2 linked regions of the Ciceribacter thiooxidans genome follow. The protein of the gene in region 1 binds, or shares a complex with, the protein of each later gene. Links are inferred from orthologs where the notes say so. Each region holds a gene or a part of one and is shown on either strand. Other genes may lie near its edges.

The links.
Region 2: the proteins of xseA (region 1) and H4I97_RS12820 are in contact, whole or in part, in a cryo-EM structure (PDB 8TXR), measured with the Escherichia coli proteins. The link is inferred for Ciceribacter thiooxidans from one-to-one orthologs.

The regions. Positions count from the first base shown.
Region 1 is NZ_CP059896.1:3,263,230-3,268,918, forward strand. Bases 1,498-4,329 are described here. They hold xseA (exodeoxyribonuclease VII large subunit), read right to left. Parts: upstream 3,805-4,329; coding sequence 2,191-3,804; downstream 1,498-2,190. Other genes in these bases: H4I97_RS16135 (EamA family transporter), read right to left, coding at 1,498-2,032; H4I97_RS16145 (hypothetical protein), read right to left, coding at 3,892-4,329. In the rest of the region: H4I97_RS16125 (aminopeptidase), read left to right, coding at 1-567; H4I97_RS16130 (hypothetical protein), read right to left, coding at 628-963; more of H4I97_RS16135, read right to left, coding at 1,142-1,497; more of H4I97_RS16145, read right to left, coding at 4,330-5,689. UniProt on the Escherichia coli protein: Bidirectionally degrades single-stranded DNA into large acid-insoluble oligonucleotides, which are then degraded further into small acid-soluble oligonucleotides.
Region 2 is NZ_CP059896.1:2,607,725-2,613,530, reverse strand. Bases 927-3,875 are described here. They hold H4I97_RS12820 (exodeoxyribonuclease VII small subunit), read right to left. Parts: upstream 2,554-3,875; coding sequence 2,299-2,553; downstream 927-2,298. Other genes in these bases: H4I97_RS12810 (acyl-CoA thioesterase), read left to right, coding at 3,708-3,875; H4I97_RS12815 (histone deacetylase family protein), read right to left, coding at 2,556-3,491; H4I97_RS12825 (HAMP domain-containing methyl-accepting chemotaxis protein), read right to left, coding at 927-1,835. Outside these bases: more of H4I97_RS12825, read right to left, coding at 1-926; more of H4I97_RS12810, read left to right, coding at 3,876-4,109; H4I97_RS12805 (PQQ-dependent sugar dehydrogenase), read right to left, coding at 4,131-5,462; H4I97_RS12800 (winged helix-turn-helix transcriptional regulator), read right to left, coding at 5,525-5,806. UniProt on the Escherichia coli protein: Bidirectionally degrades single-stranded DNA into large acid-insoluble oligonucleotides, which are then degraded further into small acid-soluble oligonucleotides.

The sequences.
Region 1 (5,689 bases):
GGCCTTGCTGACGGCCACGAGTGGCACGGCGGTGCTTCGGTCGCCAAGAACGGCATTACCTGCAACCCGAACATCCCGACCGAAGAGGTCTTCACCACGCCGCACGCGCTGAAGGTGGACGGCCATGTTTCGAGCACGAAGCCGCTCTCGCATCAGGGAACCCTGATCGACGATATTCAGGTCCGTTTCGAGGGCGGTCGCATCGTCGAGGCGAAGGCCTCGAAGGGCGAAGAGGTTCTGCTGAAGGTGCTCGATACCGACGATGGTGCCCGCCGACTCGGCGAAGTGGCACTGGTGCCGCATTCCTCGCCAATCTCGGCCTCCGGTATCCTCTTCTACAACACGCTGTTCGACGAGAATGCCTCCTGCCACATTGCGCTCGGTCAGTGCTATTCGAAGTGCTTCCTCAACGGCGCCTCGCTGACACAGGACCAGATCAAGGCGCAGGGCGGCAACTCTTCCCTGATCCACATCGACTGGATGATCGGTTCAGACAAGGTCGATATCGATGGCGTGAAAGCTGACGGAAGCCGGGTCCCGGTCATGCGCCGGGGTGAGTGGGCCTAATCGGCAACGCTCGTGGCGGCGGTAAGGGCGTTCCGTTTCGTCGCCACGAGAGCCTATATCTTAATAGTGATAGATGATCCGGCCGCCGTTCATCGCCGTCTGGATCCAGATGACGTTGTGCAGGGCGATGCCGCGGCGCGACAACGCCTCGCCGAGGGTCGGATCGCTTGCCGCTTCCGCCTGCGCCGCACGCATGAGTGCCGGTGAAGGATGCCGGACGAAGAGCGGGACATCCCCGTTTCTCCAGCGGTAGCCTGCGCCGACCTGCACCGCCGTGACACCGTCGTTGTATACCTTTCCGAACAGGATCGACGCGAGTTCGGCATCGCCCGCAAGTGCAGGCGTACCGACGGCCAGCGAAAGACCCGTGAGAATTATTCCCGCTATCCGCTTCATGATCTCATACTCCTCGAGCGACAGTCGGTTGCAGCGCCACCGCCTCAGTGTCCGCCGGCGATACGAATACACATAGGAAGTCAGGTGAGCGTTTAAATGGCGGCGGCGCAAGCCTTCGCGCCAAGCGACAAAAAGTCTGTCGCTGGTGTACGCTCGCATCACTCGCACGGCTACCGTCTCAGGACGCGGGTGCGGGCTTCGCCGCCGTCGGTGGTGATGCTGTCGCTCGCTGCGCCAGCCAGACGCTCGCAAGCACGACCACAAACCCGACGAGTTGTGATGGCGTCAGACCCTGGTCGAGAATCAGCCAGCCAAGCAAGGTGGCGACCAGCGGGGAAAGAAAGCCAAGCGATGACACCGCAGACGGTTCTAGCCGCACCAGACCACGAAACCACAGAATGTAGGTAAATGCCGCGCCAACCAGGCCGAGGTAAGCGAGACCGGCTATATTCAGGGATGAGAGTGCAGGCAATGGTGGTTCCAGCGTAAAGGCGAGAGGCACCAGAAGCAGCCCGCCTGCCGTCAGCTGCCAGGCCGTCGCCGTCAGACTCGATACTGGCGGGCGCCAGTGACGCGTCAGCACAGTGCCCGTTGCCATTGAAGCGGCACCGCCCAGTCCCGCGGCAATGCCAATCGGGTCAAGCGCCGCCTTCGGCGTCAACACCAGAAGGCCGACCCCGACAAGTCCGGCAAGGCCCGCGACGACGGCCGCCAGGCGCACCGGTGTCGTCAGCACGAGACGCGAAAGCCCTATGACGATCAACGGCTGGACCGCACCCACGGTCGCAGCAACGCCACCGGGAAGCCGGTATGCGGAGACAAAGAGCATCGCCCAGAAGATCGTAAAGTTGAGCGCGCCGAGCACCAGCATTCTCCACCACCAAGACCCGCTCGGGAGCTGGCGGACGAACGCGAGTAGGATGAGCCCCGCCGGCAGCGCCCGGAGCATCGCGACGGTTACCGGATAGCCTGGCGGCAGCATTGTCGTCGTCACGATATAGGTGCTCCCCCAGATCGCCGGTGCCACCGCGGTAACGGCAACTGTCGTGATCTCCGTCGATTTCACCATTGGATCCGCCTCCCTGTTCACGAAGCGGAATGCTTACGCCAATTTATCTTTATGGCAAGATATATTCACGCGCTTGTGAAGGCGGGCGAAGAAAGGCTCGATCATGCGACATATTCCATCCGTCGGTCCGACTTGGCGCGACGGATACCTCGTGCCGATCAGAAGAGGCTGCCTTGGCCGGCCGGTGGCTCGCTCTTTTTCGGAGACTTGGGCGCAGCGGGTGCTGTCTTCACCTCTCGCGCCGACGGGGGTGCGACGGCTTCCCCTCTCTCTCCCGTAACGGCCGACACACGGCCGTCGGCGAACTCTATCGCGACGGCGGTTCCCGTCGACAGTCCGGCGGCGCGCGAAATCGGGCGGTCGCCAGCATCGCGTATGACGGCATAGCCGCGCATCAGCACGTTCTTGTAGGAAAGCGACTGGAGCATGCGGTCGTGCGCCGTGATCGCATGCCGGCGCTGCCGGGTCTCCGCCATCACGGCGGCATCGGCACGGGCGACCAGCCCCGTCAGTCGGTCGCGGGCACGTCCTGTCTGCGACTGCAGACGCGACGGTATGGCCGTGAGCGCGGCATCGCAGCGGCCGAGGCGGGATCTCAGCCGATCGACCATGCGCTCCACGATCCTCTCGGTAAGCGAGGCGCGTTCGTTGAGGCGCTGGCGCCGCTCCGCGATCCGCCGTGCCAGAATGTCGGCGTTGAGGCGGGAGGCCGCACGTTCGAAACTGCGGCGTTTGTTCATCGTATTCAGTTCGAGGCTGCGACCGAGGCTACCCGCGGCTTCGTCGAAGCGGCGGCGCGGCAGTGCCAGCAACTGGTCGAGTGACGGGAGGGCGCGAGCGAGCGCCCTGAGGTTCTGGCGTCTCGATTCCATCTGACGACTGCTTGCACCTGCAAGCCGTGCGCCGAGGTTCGCCACCTGCGCCTCCAGGTCAGCTTTGACCGGTACTGCCATTTCTGCAGCACCGGTCGGCGTCGGCGCCCGCACATCCGCGGCATAGTCGATCAACGTCCAGTCCGTCTCGTGCCCCACGGCGGAAATCAGCGGGATAGCGCTTTCGGCTGCGGCCCGCACGACGATCTCGTCGTTGAAGCCCCAGAGATCTTCGAGGCTGCCGCCGCCGCGCGCGACGATCAGGACATCGGGACGCGGCAACGGCCCACCGGGCTCGATGGCGTTGAAACCGTGGATCGCGTTTGCGACCTCCTCGCCGCATCCTTCCCCCTGCACCTTCACCGGCCATACGAGCACGTGGACCGGGAAGCGGTCGGAGATTCGGTGCAGGATATCGCGGATGACGGCACCGGTTGGCGAGGTCACGACGCCGATCACCTTCGGCATGTAGGGAAGCAACTGCTTGCGGGCGGCATCGAACAGGCCTTCCGCCGCAAGCCGCCGTTTGCGCTCTTCAACAAGCGCCATCAGCGCGCCGGCGCCGGCCGGTTCCAGTGCCTCGATGACGATCTGGTACTTCGATGAGCCGGGGAAGGTCGTGACGCGGCCGGTCGCAATGACCTCCATGCCCTCTTCCGGGCGGTATTTCAGTTTCGAGAATGTGCCTTTCCAGATCACCGCGTCGATGCGCGACTTGTCGTCCTTCAGGGAAAAATAGGCATGACCCGAGGAATGAGGGCCGCGATAGCCGGAGATTTCGCCGCGCACCCGGACATGATCGAAGGCGCTCTCGATCGTCCGCTTGATCGAACCCGAGAGCTCCGACACGGTGAATTCTGTGAGATTGGTGGGCGAATCATCACTGAAAAAATTGGCCATGCAGGCTTACTAGCCCAATTGACGGCAAAGATCAGCCATCGAAGCGATGCATCGGCTGTCGAAGGCCGGTTATCAACCGCGCGGGCGTCATTCAGCCGGCAGGTCCACCTTATAGAGCCGGAATCCCGAGCCCTCCGCCTGCGGCAAGGCCACGAGATAAGGCGGAATCTCGCCACGCCCGAGAGCCGCATAGAGCCCGTCCGGCTTCATCGCCGCCAGGCGCTTCGTCTGTGCGTCTTCGGGACAATAGGCGATGAGACCGACGTTTGCCCCACGCAAGAAGGCGACCGCCTCGGCTGGAGTAGCAAGCCCGATATGCAATTCCGTCAGCATGCCTCCCTGATTGCGATGGTAAGGCGCCGAAAGCACGCGATGGGCGGTGAACCGCAGGATTTCGGAACCGCTGTCGGAGGGTGCCGCCACCGTCGTCGCCGGCAAGTTCACCATTGGCGCTATCGCCGTTCGGCTTTCACAGTCCGCGGATGCAGCCGTCTCGGTTTGCTTTGGTTCTCCGCTCCTTAGCCGGTTGGCGATGCCGTCCGTACCCTCGGCTGCGAGCACGCCAACGAAGGCCCACACGCTCGGCACCGCCATGAGGGCACTTCCGAGAAAGAAGAAGCCGATGCTCATGTTCTCCGGATCGGCATGCGCATGGCGGCGGAGTTCGGAAATCAGGAGCGCCAACGGCAGGATCGCCAAAAGATTTGCGAAAACAGCGCCGCGCACCTGGATCAGGGCAATTCCCCAGGCGGCCGCCACGAGGGCCAGAAGGATGGCGTGCAGTTCGACACGGTCGCGCATCCATATCCGCGAAAGGCAGACGAGCAGGGCGAAAAGACCGACCGCGTAGAACCCGCCGAATGTGCCGGGCTCGCTGCTCAATTCGCTGAGCACGGACTGCGCTTCGATCACATTGGAGAGCCACAGCCGGACCAGCAGCGGATCGAGATCGGCAAGAGGATTGCGCAAACATTGCGGCGCGAGAATAAGCGCCGTCGCGACGACGATCACGCCATCGCCGGCCAGCACGGCGAAACGGAACTCGCGGCGAACTCCGCTCGCCAGCAAGGCCGAAAGGAACAGCAGTGCACCGCCAGCCGCGGTGATCCCGTAATAGCCGATGGAGAGGCTGTCACAGGTGACTTCGCCGTAGCGGCTCGGCGGGACCGTGGCGAAGAAGACGACCGTTATACCGATGGCAATTGCCAGTGCGAATGCCCGAGCCGCGGCGGCGAATGCGCTTCCGTGCCAAGCCCACAGAACGGCGACAATCAGGCAGACGACGGCGACGATGGGCGTCGTCTCCGCCCCTATCGCGATCGCCGCGGCCGCAGCCGCGCCGGCGACGGCGAAGCTCCACGGCTTGTAGTCGGCGTCGACCAGCATTGCTGCCATTGTGGCGATGAGAACGAACTGGACATTGTGGTGGTCGATCGCTCCGGGCAGGAAGCGGTTCGACGTAACGACGAGAATGGTCGTCATCGCAAAGGCGATCTGCATGACTTGCGGGCCGCCCATCCGGCGGCCTGCGAGTCCCATCATCGCCAGAAAGGGGATGGTGAGCGACAGCGGCCAGGCCAGCAAGGCCCCGGCCTCGGCCACGCTCTCCGGCATGAGCTGCCGGAAGAACACAATGAGCCCAGCGATCGGAAGGTCGATCAGTCGCGACCAATGCATTGCCGTGCCTGCCTCAAGGCCCAGGCGATGCTGCACATTATCGAACCAGCCTTGTCCCGCGAGAAGATCGCGAACGACGACGAGGCGCATCACGTCGTCGTTGTCCGTTCCGACATAGTCTTGCGCGCCCGGCAGATTGAGAAAGGCGAGCGCGGAAACCGTCACCACCGCGTAGAACAGAAGGGAGAAGCTGTAACGCGTCCAAAGC
Region 2 (5,806 bases), 660 kb from region 1 along the record:
GCGGCGGCCATTGCCGGGCGCTGTGCTGTGGAGACTGCGCGTCCGCCGGCTGCGAGCCGGAACTGACTGATCAGTTCCCGCAGCTTCGCCGTTTCCATGGCGAGGCTCGAGCTTGCAGCGGTCGACTGTTCGACCATGGCGGCGTTCTGCTGCGTCGTCTGGTCCATCGAGTTGACGGCGGTGTTGACCTCGGCAAGACCGATCGACTGTTCCTTTGCGGCGGTCGCAATCGAATCCATGTGCTGGTTCATCTCGGTGATGAAGCCGCTGATCGCCTGCAGCGCCACGCCGGTGTCGCGCACCAGCTTCACGCCGTTCTCCACCTCTTCTGAGGAGTTGTGGATGAGACCCTTGATCTCGCGGGCGGCCTGGGCGGAGCGCTGGGCCAGCTCGCGAACCTCCTGGGCGACGACCGCAAAGCCCTTGCCGGCCTCGCCGGCACGCGCCGCTTCGACGCCGGCATTGAGCGCCAGCAGGTTCGTCTGGAAGGCGATCTCGTCGATGACGCCGATGATGTTGGAGATCTGTTGTGACGACCCTTCGATGCGCCGCATCGCTTCTTCGGCGCTGGCGACGACGCCGGCCGATTTCGCCGCACCCTGGTTCGCCTGGGTGGCGACGGTGCGGGCGTCTTCGGTGCGCCGGGTCGAGGAGTTGACGTTGGCGGTGATCTCGTCGAGGGCGGCGGCGGTCTCTTCGAGCGAGGCGGCCTGCTGCTCCGTGCGCCTGGAGAGGTTCTCCGCGGCGGTCGCCATCTCGCGGGCGCCGCTGTCCATGGTCGAAACGCTGTCCTGAATGACCTGCAGCGTCGAGGAAAGCTGCTGGACGGACTGGTTGAAGTCGCGGCGCAGTTCCTCGAAATCGGCGGCGAAGGCTTCGTCGAGCTGGAAAGAGAGGTCGCCGGAGGCGAGCCGCTTCAGGCCGGCGGCGAGGCCGGAGGTCGCAATCCGCATGCGTTCGGCGGCTTCCGCCTCGGCGCGCTGCTGGTCGGCGACGCGGTCGAGTTCGGCCTGACGGCGGTTCTGTTCGGCCTCGGCTTCGAGGCGCTTGTTGGCGATGGCTGCCTGACGGAAGATTTCGACCGCGCCCGCCATCTCGCCGACTTCGTCGGTGCGGCCGGCGTAGGGGATCGGCGCGTCGGTATCACCCCCGGCGAGGCCGCGCATCGAGCGGGTGATGCGTTGGATCGGGTTGGCGACGCCGGTGACGGTGAACAGCATGGCCGCGCCGGCGACGACGAAGGCGAGCGCGCTCACCGAGGCGATCAGGACCTGCATGAAGTCGAACTCGGCCTTGATGTCGTTATGCACCACGTCCGCCTCTTCGACATAGTAATCGACCAGTGTATCGATCGCCTGGTCGCTGGCGTCGCCGTACTTCTGCAATTCGTCGGAGAAGGCGGCTTTGGCTTCGTCCTTCTTGTTCTCGCGGGAAAGCGCCAGCATCTTTTCGCCGTGCTGGACATAGGCATCGAGGGTTTTCGTCACCTCGCCGATCAGCTTCTGCTCTTCGGTCCCACTGATGAACTGTTCGTTCTGCTTGCGGATCAGCTCACGCTGGAAATCCACATAGGTCTTGATGTCCTTTTCGACGGCGGCCATGGCTTCCGGCGTGACGTTCATGATGTGCCGGGCATAGGCGAGCCGGATGTCGACCATGCCCTTGTCCATCAGCCGCACCTGGTTGGTCGAGGGCAGCACCCGGTCGGCAATCTCGCTTGCGCGATCGAAAATACTGGAGACGCCGGAGATGGCAACAAAAGCGAGGCCGCCTGTAATGACGGCGATCGACGCCAGGCTGAGGATCAGCGAGGTCTTGACGGTAGGGCGCTTCATGGAAATTCCTTCTGAAAATACGGCTCCGTGCGCCGGGGACGACGGCATACGGAGATGGCAGTGATCGGAAAACATGATCGGCCGGAAGCGGCTTTCGGGGGCGGCTTCCGACAGGCGACGGCCGGCGCGGGGCCACTTCATCTCGCCCGCCTCGCAAAATTGCGAGGCAATGCTGTTCTGCAATAGAATGGTTGAAAAGCCCTTAACTTGGGTTGAATCGATAAACCAAACTGCACGCAGAAGGTTTTCCGAAAATCAGTCTTGCGCCATCGTAACTGCTAAATCCAGAAGTGCTTATATAGTATCTTCTGAACCAGTATCAGGCAGGGGAAAAGCCCATCATCAGGAAGGTTTGTCGCCGATAGACGCGGAAATACTGGAAACCGGCAAGTGATATTGCAGGCAAGCACAAGCGTCTCCCGTCCGCGGACGGAAGTCTTGATATCCGTCGGGTGCCGATGTGTTATTCGCGGTCGAGAGGCTCGGTGCCCTGCGGCTTGCCGGCGCGGTCGAGGCGGATCTTCTCGATGCGGTTTTCGGCGGCGGCCAGCAGCGTTTCGCAATGCTTCTTCAACTGTTCGCCGCGCTCGTAGATGGCGATCGACTCGTCAAGCGCCACGTCGCCACGCTCCAGCCGCGCCACGATGCTCTCCAGTTCGGCGACGGCCTTCTCGAACGAATAGCCGGAAAGATCGGCCTGGGGGGCGCTTTCGGTCATGCTCAACCCTTCATCAGTCTCATGATATGCATGCCCGCCGATTCGGCGAGGCCTTCCAGATCATAGCCGCCTTCGAGAAGGCTGACGACCCGGTTATGGCTGAATTTGTCCGCCACTTCCATCACCCGCCCCGTCGCCCAGTCGAAATCTTCACCGACGAGATTAAGTTGCGCCAGCGGGTCGCGGTGGTGCGCGTCGAAGCCGGCGGAGATCAGGACGAGGTCGGGGCGGAAGTTTTCGAGTGCCGGCAGGACGCGCGCCTTGAACGCCTCGCGGAAGTGTTCGCTGCTGGTGTTCGGCGAGAGAGGCGCATTGACGATGTTGCCGAAGGCGCCGGTCTCTTCCTTCTTGCCGGTGCCGGGATAGAGCGGCATCTGGTGCGTCGAACAGAAGAGCACGGAGCGCTCGTCCCAGAAGATGTCCTGCGTGCCGTTGCCGTGATGCACGTCCCAGTCGACGATCGCCACCCGCTCGACGCCGTGATGGCGCATCGCGTGGCGGGCGGCGATGGCGATCGTGTTGAACAGGCAGAAGCCCATGGCCTTCGCCTTTTCGGCATGATGGCCCGGCGGACGGCAGGCGACGAAGGCATTGGCGATCTCACGTGCCATCACGGCGTCGACGGCGGCCATCGCGCCGCCGATCGCCGTCAGCGCCGCCTGCAGGCTCTTCGGTGAGACATAGGTGTCGGTCTCGATCCGGTTGATCTCGCCCTCTTCCTCCGGGATCTGCCGCATCACCGAAAAGAGGTGTTCCTCCGGATGGGCGAGCAGCACCGCATCCTCGTTCGCCTGCGGCGCCTGCTTCCGCTGCAGCGGCGCGAAGGCGGGATGTTCGAGCGCGATGTTGATCGAGCGCAACCGGTCCGGCCGCTCCGGATGGCCGGGCGGCGTCAGGTGCTCCAGAAAAACCGGGTGCTCGTAGAGGCGTGTGGTCATGGTCGTCCCCGGGTCAGATGATGTTCTCGGCCGGTCGGCCCGAAGTAACCTTCTTCGTCTTCGCGGGCCATTCTATGACCCCGCGGCGAGGTGCGCCACCACTCCGCCGAACCGATTGACAACTGTCAACAGAAGCCGTCGTTCCCGCCGCTCCTTGTTCTTCCTCGTCGAATGAACGTATAAATGCCCTGGCATGAGGGAGAGGGCAGGCAGGCCATGGACGACATCGCGCGCGTCGAAGTGACGGAAATCATCGTTCCCTATCGCGACATCGATATGACGGGGCGGATGCACAATGCCGCCTACCTCGCCCATGCCGAGACCGCGCTCAGCCACTTCTGGCGCTATCGCCCGCCGCTCGAGGACGAGCCGCACTTCCAGCCGACCAAGATCGAAATCCGCCTGCACCAACCGCTGCATCTCGACGACCGGGTGAAGCTCACGGTTCGCGTCGACAAGATCGGCATGAAATCGGTCGGCTTCGACATCCTCATCCAGCGCGAGGCGACACTCGCGGCGGAGGTCGAGATCGTCTGGGCGGCGACCGGCAGGGATGACGATGAGCCGGTCACTCTGCCCGAGACCCTGCGCGACTGGCTCTACAGCTACCTGCCGTGAGGTGAGCGGCAGCCGCCGCGCTCACGCTCCCGTCACGCGCCAGATGACGTCGCCGACATCGTCCGCGACCAGCAGCGAACCGTCCGGCCCGATGGTCACGCCGACAGGACGGCCGTAGGAGAATTTCTCGTCAGGCGAGAGGAAGCCTGTCAGGATGTCGCGCGGCGGGCCGGAAGGCTTGCCGTTCTCGAAGGGCACGAAGATCACCCGGTAGCCGGAGAGCGTCGAGCGGTTCCACGAGCCGTGCTGGCCGACCACCATGCCGTCGGGAAAGCCGGGCAGGGTGCCTGCCGGCAGCCAGCAGAGGCCGAGCGAGGCGGTATGGCCGCCGAGCGCGTAATCGGGCTGGATGGCCGTTGCGACGAGGCCGGGCGCCTGCGGCACGCGGTCGTCGACCGTCTGGCCCCAGTAGCAATAGGGCCAGCCGTAGAAGCCACCGTCCTTCACCGAGGTCAGGTAGTCGGGCGGCGTCTCGTCGCCGAGCCCGTCGCGCTCGTTGACCACCGTCCAGAGTGCGCCCGTGGTCGGCTCGAAGGCGAGGCCTACGGGGTTGCGCAAGCCGCCGGCGAAGATCCGGCTCTTCTCCGTCTTGAGGTCGATCTCGTAGATGCAGGCACGGCCTTCTTCCGCCGCGAAGCCGTGTTCGGCGATGTTGCTCAGCGAGCCGACGCCGACATAGAGCTTGCTGCCGTCCTGGCTCGCAAGCACGCTGCGGGTCCAGTGGCCGGCCGGCTTGAAGTCGGCGATCTTGCGGCCCTGCGCCGCGATTTGGGTGGCGCCGTCGGTATAGGGAAAGGCCATCAGCCCGTCGGTATTGCCGACATAGAAGGTCCCTTCGAGCAGTGCCATGCCGAAGGGGTGGTTGAGCCCCTCCATGAAGGCGTGGCGGACCTCCGCGGTGCCGTCACCGTCATTGTCGCGCAGGAGCGTGATGCGGTTCGGGCTGTCGCCGACGGCTGCCGCCCGCTTCATCGTCGCATACATCGCGTAGTCGAACGGCGTGCGCATGCGCCCGCCGTCGACGCCGAGCGCTTCCGAGGTGAGCACGTCGCCGTTCGGCAGCACGTAGATCCAGCGCGGGTGCTTGAGCCCCTTGGCGAAGGCATTGACCTTCAGTCCCGGCGCGGCCGTCGGCGTGTGGCCTTCGGTCCAGCCCCTGGCGGTCGGCATCTTGAGGGTGGGGATGCGCTGCGGTTTTGCTTCCGGGATGATCGGCGCGCCGCCGAGGGCCGGCTTGCCGTTACCTGCACCGCCCCGGCGCATGAGGATCATCGCGGCCCCGATCAGGGCGACGAACCGGCCGAACAGTCCCAACATGCCTGCACTCCTCTTCGAAATATCCTGCGGCACCATAGCCGAAGCGCTTGCGGCACGGAACTGACCAAGCGCAAATTCTCCCGAGAAAACAGGAGCCTTCACTCTTCCGTGGCAAGCCGTGGCTTCACATGGGTCTCCGACCAGACCCACAGGGCCTTGAGGAGTGGTTCGAGCGTCATGCCGAACGGCGTCATCGAATATTCGACCTTCGGCGGCACTTCCGGATAGACGGTGCGGGCGATCACGCCGTCGGCCTCGAGTTCCCGGAGCTGGTTCGTCAGCATCCGCTGGGTGAGCCCCGGCAGCAGCCGGCCGAGTTCGTTGAAGCGCTTGGTGCCGTCCATGATGTGGAACAGCAGGACCACCTTCCACTTGCCGCT